DNA from 2 places in the Thioalkalivibrio sp. ALD1 genome. Region 2 is predicted to be linked to the other one. Evidence: predicted binding sites of a transcription regulator. Region 2 holds the regulator's gene; the other holds the start of a gene.
What was found. The regulator LexA, encoded in region 2, represses DNA repair genes until DNA is damaged. The targets are predictions, from matches to a motif close to TACTGTNNATATNNACAGTA.
Positions count from the first base shown of each region.

Region 1: the regulator LexA is predicted to act here: its motif matches at 2,434-2,453, upstream of F623_RS0106035 (error-prone DNA polymerase).

Region 1 covers NZ_KB906242.1:290,113-294,529, reverse strand. Annotated here, with positions in the region: gene F623_RS0106045 (EAL domain-containing protein) at 1-1,215, shown strand, start outside; gene F623_RS0106040 (bifunctional 2-polyprenyl-6-hydroxyphenol methylase/3-demethylubiquinol 3-O-methyltransferase UbiG) at 1,739-2,341, opposite strand; gene F623_RS0106035 (error-prone DNA polymerase) at 2,455-4,417, shown strand, end outside.
Region 2 covers NZ_KB906248.1:95,887-100,303, reverse strand. Annotated here, with positions in the region: partial or broken gene F623_RS0112355 (NAD-dependent epimerase/dehydratase family protein) at 1-207, shown strand, start outside; gene F623_RS0112350 (DNA polymerase Y family protein) at 212-1,678, opposite strand; gene imuA (translesion DNA synthesis-associated protein ImuA) at 1,836-2,459, opposite strand; gene lexA (transcriptional repressor LexA) at 2,464-3,081, opposite strand; gene F623_RS0112335 (potassium/proton antiporter) at 3,270-4,417, shown strand, end outside.

The DNA.
Region 1 (4,417 bases), on a different contig from region 2:
GACCACTGGCGCACGGGGCTAGCGACGCAGCCCGGGATCGTCGCACTCGCCTGTATTGAATGGGACGAGGCCTCGAATCTGCTCCGGGAACAGGGGGTGACCGGTTTCTCGCTGCTTCAGCGGCGTCTGCTGGGGCGAATCTCGGCGGGCCTTGCTGCGGGCGAGCGCATCACCCGATTCAGCGAGAACGCGATCCTGGTGCTGCTGAACCGGGCCGACGCGGAAGCCCTGTCGGACTGGGGCGATGCCCTTTATGCGAAGGTCCCGGCGCCGCATGGTGCTCCGAGTCACGCACCATCCCCGGGCCTGAGCATCGGCATCACAGCACTGGCCGACATTCCTGCGGCGGATGCCGTGGACCAGTCTCTGGCGCTTTGCGCACAGGCCCGCCGGGAAGGCGGCAACCGCATCCAGCTGGATCCCGCGCTGGTCACGCCGGAGTGTGGCGTCGCCCAGCAACAGCACTGGCGCCAGGTCATCACCCGCGCAATCCACGAGCAGCGCCTCTTTCTGGTGTATCAACCCATCGCCAACATCGCCGGCTCCGACAAGACCGAACGCTACGAAGTCCTGCTCCGCATTCGGGATCCGGAAGGCCACACCCAGCTACCCGGCCCGTTCGTGAACATGGCCGGACACCTGGACCTCGACCGGGCGCTGGACCGCTGGGTACTGGCCAATGCCGTGGACATCCTGGGCGCGCGTCTGCGCACCCATCCGGACTCGGTGTTCTTCGTCAAACTGTCGCCCGGGTCGCTGCGCGACCAGGATCTGGCCGGCTGGCTCGGACGCATACTTGCACGCGCAGCCCTGCCATCCCGGGCACTGGTGCTGCAACTGGCGGAGGAGGATATCGTGGCGGATCCGGAACAGGCCGAGCGCATCACCGGGGCACTGCGTGACATCCAGGTCGGGGTGGCCGTGGAGCACTTCGGGCTTTCCAGTAGGCAACCGGCCCAGCTCCTGCGCAGCCTGCAGCCCGACTACGTGAAAGTCGCCCGTCCACTGACCCACGGGCTGCACGATGCCGCGGACAAACTTGTCCGACTGGAACCGCTGCTGAACATCGCCCGTGCCAGCGGTGCTCGCACCATGGCGGCCTATGTGGAGGACGTAGACGGGCTGGCCCTGCTGTGGCAGTCGCAGGTCGACCTGGTGCAGGGCAACTTCCTGCGCCAACCGGACGAAGAGCTGCGCTACGACATCGAGTTCTAGCGCACGGTGCGGTAGTGCCTTCAGTCGCAGGGGCGCCCGGGGTCTTCCTTCGGAATTAGCAGGCCGACGCGTTATCGGAAGAAGTCGCCCGTCTTGTTCACATACCGCCACAACCCCTTTCTCTTGTAGGAGCCCAGCCCCCTGGGCGATAGGGAGCTGGACACGCCCGATCGGCGAGAGGGCTCGCCTCCTACAGCGGGTGGGCCCAGCCTCGGGGACGGACCGGCGTGGGGCGATCTCCGTTGCTACGCGATACGGTCCGCCAGCCCCTTCTCTCGTAGGAGCCCAGCCCCCTGGGCGATGGGGAACTGGACACGCCCGATCGGCGAGAGGGCTCGCCTCCTACAGTGGGTAGGCCCAGCCTCGGGGGTGAACCGGCGTGGGGCGATCTCCGTTGCTGCAGGATACGGGCCGCCACAGCCTCTTTTCCTCGTAGGAGCCCAGCCCCCTGGGCGATGGGGAGCCGGACACACCCGATCGGCGAGAGGGCTCGCCTCCTACAGTGGTATGGCCCGGTGTTCTTTCAGGCGGGTCGGGCGATGGCCAGGACGGATGCGCGCGGGCCGTGGCGTCCGAGCGTGGTGAACTCGTCGATCGCGAACCCCGCTCCCGCCACCTGCTCCCGAAACGTTTCTTCGTAGGTCACGCGGCCGAAGTCAATGGTCGTAATACGCTTGAGCAGGGGTTTGAAGCGCTCCATCCAGCGGGAGGGGCGGGTCTGGAAGGTCTGGGTGAAAAACACTCTCCCCTCCGGCTTCAGCAGGCTGCGGCAGTGACGCAGAGCGCCCTCGGGGTCCGGCAGGAGCATGAAGCTGGCGGAGAAATAGATCGCGTCGTACGGGCCGCCCGTGTGGTCGTAGATGGATTCGAGACGGGCCTCGGCACGATCGGCCAGGGGCGACTCACGCAGGGCTTGCCGGGCGTGCTTGATGTAGTCGGCGTCGATATCGATCCCCGTGATGACGAGCCCCTTCTCGCGCGCCGTGTCGGCATTGGCGAGCAGCGCGCCAGCGGTGCCAATGCCCACATCCAGCAGGGCCGCTCCGTCCGACAACCGCCGCATTACCTCGGCATACCACTGCGAGGTAAGGCGGAGGATCAGCAGATTGTAGATGGCGCTGCGCATAGGGGAGTCGTCACTGGGGTCGGCCGGTAGCGGGCCTACCATACCGGAGCCGGCGCACCGGCTCGAAGCCAGGGTTTCTTGCCAGCCCCATATACTGTTTATATAAACAGTATATGGATGATGCCGCCCCCGAACCGCCGGAGTACGCCGAGCTGACGAGCGTCAGCAACTTCTCGTTCCTGCGCGGGGCCTCGCACCCGGAGGAGCTGGTGGAGCGGGCCGGGGCGCTGGGCTATCGCGCGCTGGCGCTGACCGATATCGCCTCGCTGGCCGGCGTGGTCCGCGCCCACGCGGCGGCGAAGGACTGCGGCCTGCACCTGATTCTCGGGGCGACCTTCCGGCTGGCGGACGGCCCCGCCCTGACCCTGCTGGTGCGCAATGCGGCGGGCTACGCCGGGCTGTGCCGGCTGATCACCCGTGCGCGCGGGGCGGCGGACAAGGGGCATTACCACCTGACGCAGTCGGACCTCGACGCCCTGCCCGCCGAGGCGCGGGCCGGCTGGCAGGTCCTGCTGCGTATCGAACCCGAGATTCCGGAGACGATGCTCGCCGACGTGGCCCGCTGGCTGGCCGGGTGGGCCGCGCCGGGCCAGGCCCATCTGGCGGTCAGCCAGCTGCGCACGCCGGAGGATGCCGCGCTCGCGACCCGCGCACGGCAGCTCGCCGACACGACGGGACTCCCGATCGTCGCCTGCGGCGATGTGCACATGCACGCTCGCGGCCGACGTGCCCTGCAGGACGTGCTGACCGCGCTGCGCCTGCGCACCACGGTTGCCGAGGCGGCCCCGGCGCGCTTCCCCAACGGCGAGCGCTGTCTGCGCCCGCGCGACGACCTGGCCGCTCTGTACCCTGCCCACTGGCTCGCGGCCAGCGTGCGGATCGCGCGGGACTGCGACTTCTCACTGGACGCGGTCACCTACCGCTACCCCACCGATCCCCTGCCCCGGGACATGAGCCCAGCCGCCTACCTGCGCGAGGAGACTCTGAAGGGGGCACGGGAGCGCTGGCCTGACGGCATCCCGACCAAGGTGACGGAGCAGATCGAGCGCGAGCTCGGGATCATCGCCCGGCTCGGCTACGAGCCCTACTTCCTGACGGTCTACGACATCGTGCGCTTTGCCCGCGGCCGCGGGATCCTGTGCCAGGGGCGTGGCTCGGCGGCGAATTCCGCCGTTTGTTATGCCCTCGGCATCACGGCGGTGGACCCCTCGCGCTCCAGCATGCTGTTCGAACGCTTCATCTCCGCCGAGCGTGGCGAGCCGCCGGATATCGATGTCGACTTCGAGCACGAGCGCCGCGAGGAGGTGATCCAGTACATCTATCGGCGCTACGGTCGCGAGCGCGCGGCGCTGGCCTGCACGGTGATCCGCTACCGCCGGCGCAGCGCCCTGCGCGACGTCGGCCGCGCCCTCGGTATCTCGCGCGCGCGGCTGGATGCGCTGACCGCCAACCTCGCCTGGTGGGACGACGGCATCCCCGCCGAGCGCCTGAGCGAGGTCGGGCTGGACCCGGATGGCGCCCTGGCCCGGCAGTGGCAGGCCCTGACCGCCGAGCTGCTGGGCTTCCCGCGCCACCTGTCGCAGCACACCGGCGGCTTCGTGATCGCCGAGGGCCGGCTGGACGAGCTGGTGCCGATCGAGAACGCGGCGATGCCGGAGCGTTCGGTGATCCAGTGGGACAAGGACGACCTCGATGCGGTGGGGCTGTTGAAGATCGACGTGCTGGCGCTGGGCATGCTCTCCTGCGTGCGCCGCGCGCTGGAGCTGATGGCACGCCACCGGGGCCGCGACTGGGGCCTGGCCGACATCCCTGCCGAGGACCCGGTGGTCTACCGCATGCTGCAGAAGGCCGACACCCTGGGCGTGTTCCAGATCGAGTCGCGCGCGCAGATGAGCATGCTGCCGCGCCTGAAGCCGGCGAACTTCTACGACTTGGTGATCGAGATCGCCATCGTGCGCCCCGGCCCGATCCAGGGCGAGATGGTGCACCCGTATCTGAAGCGCCGCGCCCACCCGGAGCGGGTGCGCTACCCGAATGAAGAAGTGAAGCGCGTGCTCGGTCGCACCCTGGGCGTGC
Region 2 (4,417 bases):
GAGCTGATGCGCTACATCGAGGTGCTGGAAGACTGTCTGGGCAAGAAGGCGGAGAAGAATCTCCTGCCGTTGCAGCCGGGCGATGTGCCGGACACCTACGCCGATGTCGAGGCCCTGCGCGAGGACGTGGGCTATGCCCCCGCGACCGCGGTGGAAGACGGTATCGCCCGGTTCGTCGAGTGGTATCGCGAGTACTACCGCGTCTGACGGGTCACCCCCAGTAGCCTTGCCGGAACCACTGGCCGCTGCGCAGGCAGCGGTACAGCCACAGTCTGCGACCCTGCCGGTCGCGCGTGACCGCGTAATCGCGGCGCACATCCTGCCCGCGGTCCCACCAGCCATCCTCCAGTCGACCCAGCCCGTGCGCCTGCAGTGGGGGCGGGATCGGTTGCGGGTCCTGTAGCCACAGCGCTGTGCCGCAAATCATTTGCGCGGGTGTCGGCGGCGGAGGCGAGGCCGCCGCGTCGAGATCGTGTCGCGTGCCCTGAGCAGCTTCGGGGCGCGGGATGCCGCTTGCGGTGAGCCGGACGATCGCCTGCTCGCCCAGACGCGCGCTCAGACGGGCCAGCACGGCCGGCAACTGCGAGTCCGGCGGCGGATGGCCCGGGGTCTCGGCCAGCAGGCTGGCGCCCTGCGTGGGCGGATCGAGCAGCCGCGTGGCCCGCAGGCGCAGGCCGATGACCGGGGCGGGAAGGGCCTCGCGTTCCAGTCGGGTCTGCCACAGGGGCAGCCAGTCCTCGGCGCGGATACCGGGGTGGCCGCGCTCCAGCGTTATTCGGGTAGGGGCGATTCGGGTAGAGGTAATCCGGGTATGTTCCTCGCGGTGTTTCAGCTCCAGCGTCATCCCCTGCAGGCTGCGGTTCAGGCCGCGCAGCTGGGCCTCGGCCCGGCGCAGCAGGCGCTTGAGCGGGAAGGCCAGGGCCCCGGTCGCGTGAATCTCGTGTTCCAGGCGTAGTGTCAGGTACAGCTCCGGGGGCGGGTCGAAGCGCGGCAGGGTCTCCGTGCGCCGCCCCAGCAGCCGATCCAGCAGTGCCAGCAACTTCGGGCCGTGGCGCCGCGCGAGTTCGGGGCGCGCCAGGCGCAGCAGGTCACCGAGCCGACGCAGGCCGATGGCCTGCAGGCCCTCCCGGGTCGCGGCGGACAGTGGCAGGGCCTCCAGCGGCACCGGTGACAGGGTGCGGCGCAGGGCCTCGCTATCTTCGGGGATCGCGGGATTACGCAGGGTGGCCAGCAGGCGCGCGGCGGCCGGGCTGCGCGCCACGCCAATGCGCGGGTGGAAGCCCAGCCCCTTCAGGGCGTCCCGCACCCGTTCCCGCAGGGCGGCGAGCCCGCCGAACAGGCGCCGGCTGCGGCCGACCTCCAGCAGGATGCGCCGGGCGTCCGGCTCCGGGTGCACGTGATCGGAGAACTGCAGCAGCACGCCGGCCAGCATGGCGATCTGCGCGGTCTGGGCCTGCGGGTCGTGCTCGACGAGTTCCGGGGTGTCGAGGACGGCGAGGGCATCGGCCAGCGCCATGCCCGGTCCGGCCCCGGCGCGGCGCGCGGCGCGATTGGCGGCATGCACGCGCGGCGCAGCGCCGGCCTCGACCACCAGCAGGGGGCGCTCGGTCAGCCGTGAACGGTCCGCCTCGGCACGCGCCAGGGTCTCCAGCGCCAGGTGCGGCAGCTCGACTGCCATCCACTGTTCGTTTGCCGAGCGTGGTTTGACCCGTGGGGCAGGACCGGGCTCCGCTGGGTGCTCCGAGGGCGGAATCAGGGTTGGCTGGCGCCATGCGCGGGCCGGGCGCGAGGCACGCGGGTGCGGGACGGCTTGTGGTCGCTCCGGATGGCCCATCTCAGGGCATCGGGATGTGCAGGGGCTGGCCGGAACGGGCCCAGTCGCCGACGCCCTTCAGGCAGTGCAGCTCGAGGCCGTCGGTGTCGGGCTTCCAGCGCAGGCGCTGGTGGGCCGGGGAGGGCTGCTCCGTGGCACGTGGCGGGCGGTACAGGATGGTGCAGGCCTGGCTTTCGGCTGCGGCCAGGCGCAGTCGGCGCAAAAGTGCCGTTTCCACCGGGCCGCCCAGCCAGGCCAGCAGGACGCCGAAGGCCGGGTCACGCAGGCACTGCTCGCTGGCCCAGAGGGTGTCGCGGTCGTGTTCGGTGCGGATCATCAGCACCCGTTCCGGCGGGATGCCGAGCGGCTGCCAGCCGGGCAGCCAGGGCGTGGCGGGCGGCGCCAGCAGCGCGATCCAGTAGCCTTCGCGGCCGCAGGCGGCGAGCATGGGGACCAGCAGGCGGGTCTCGCCGCAGCCAAAGGGGGTGCCCAGGAGTTCGATCAGCTGGCCGCGCGGCCAGCCGCCCCCCAGGGCCCGGTCCAGCGCCGGGTGGCCGCTCGGCCAGACCGGGGCATTCGCGGCAGGGGCGGCGCTGCGCCCGCGCCACAGCGCCGGATGATCGAGCAGGGCATCAATGGAAGGCACGGGCTTAGCCCTGCGCTTCAAGATCGCGCAGTACGCCGACCCCGATGCCTTCGATCGCCAGCTCCTGACGCTCCAGGTTGATCTCGATCGGGGCGAAGTCGGGGTTCTCCGGCAGCAGGCGCACGCGGGCACCGTCCTGCTCGAAACGCTTGACCGTCACCTCGTCCTCGATGCGGGCCACGACGATCTGGCCGGCGCGGGCCTCCGGGGTCTGGCGGACGGCCAGCAGGTCGCCATCGAGGATGCCGGCGTCGCGCATGCTCTCGCCGTGCACGCGCAGCAGGTAGTCCGGGCGGGTCCGGAACAGGCTTTCGTCGATTCGGTAGTGGCGTTCGATGTGCTCGGTGGCGAGGATGGGCGAGCCGGCCGCCACGCGCCCGACCAGAGGCAGCTCGGCGGGTCGGGCCGCATGCGCACCGGCCAGGCGGATGCCGCGCGCGGCCCCGCCCACCAGTTCGATCGCGCCCTTTTTCTCCAGGGCCTTCAGGTGGCATTCGGCCGCGTAGGGCGAGCGGAAACCAAAGGCACGGGCGATCTCGCTGCGCGTCGGGGCCGTGCCCTGGGTGGCGACGGTCTCGATGATGTAGTCGAGGATGGCCTGCTGGCGCGCGGTCAGGGACACGGCGAATACTCCACGGGTAACTGTTCATAAATACAGTATTCCGTGGCCGGGGCCGAGGCAAGTGCAAGGACTTGTCGAGCGCATTGAGAGCGGCTGATTCTTGTCCGGGGGCGTCCCCTGGAGGCCGGTTCTGGGGTGATCATGCGATGATGGGCCGCACGTGGGTCCGAAGGACATAAAGGGCTTCGATGGACTGGATTTTCCAGCTGATCCTGATTGGTGCCGGGCTGATCGTGGTCTCGGTGCTGACGTCGGCGTTGTCGTTCCGGCTGGGTGCACCGCTGTTGCTTGTGTTCCTGGGGATCGGCCTGCTCGCCGGCGAAGACGGCCTCGGGCTCGAGTTCGATGACCCCAATACCGCGTTCCTGATCGGCAGCCTTGCGCTGGCCGTGATCCTGTTCGACTCCGGCTTTGGCACTCGGCTGCGAACCCTGCGCCGGGCGGCGGGCCCGGCCATCGTGCTGGCCACGGTCGGGGTCGCCCTGACCACGCTGTTGCTGGGCGCGGCCGCCCACTGGTTGCTGGATCTGCCCTGGGGCTATGCGCTGTTGCTGGGGGCGTTGATCAGTTCCACGGATGCCGCGGCGGTGTTCTTCCTGCTGCGGGTGGGCGGGGTGAAGATCAACCGCCGCGTGCGCTCCATCCTGGAGGTGGAGTCGGGCTCCAACGACCCGATGGCGATCTTCCTGACCGTGGTCTTCATCGAGTGGATCCTGTCCGGCACCACGGTTGGTGGCCTGGCCACACTGTTTGCTACGGAATTCCTGTGGCAGATGGGGCTGGGCCTCCTGCTGGGCGTGGTGGGTGGCTATCTGCTGGTGGAACTGGTCAACCGCCTGCCGCTGGAGGAGGGGCTTTATCCCATCGCGGTAATGGCCGGTGCGGTCAGCCTGTTCGCGCTGGCCGGCTGGCTGGGCGGCAGCGGGTTCCTGGCCGCCTATGTGGCGGGCATCGTGGCGGGCAATCGCAAGATGCGGGGCGCGGCGAAGCTGCACCGACAGCAGCAGGGACTGACCTGGCTGGCGCAGATCAGCATGTTCCTGATCCTGGGGCTGCTGGCCACACCCTCGGAGTTTCCGTCGCTGGCGTTGCCGGCCCTGGCGCTGGGCCTGGTGCTGATCCTGGTTGCCCGGCCGCTGGCGGTCTGGCTGTGCCTGCTGCCCTTTCGCCAGGACTGGCGCAGCACCGCGTTCGTCTCCTGGGTGGGCCTGCGCGGGGCGGTGTCGATCCTGCTGGCGATCCTGCCGATGGTGGCCGGGGTCGAGGGCGGCGAGGTGTTCTTCAACATCGTGTTCATGATGGTGCTGGTCTCGCTGCTGGTGCAGGGCTGGACGAT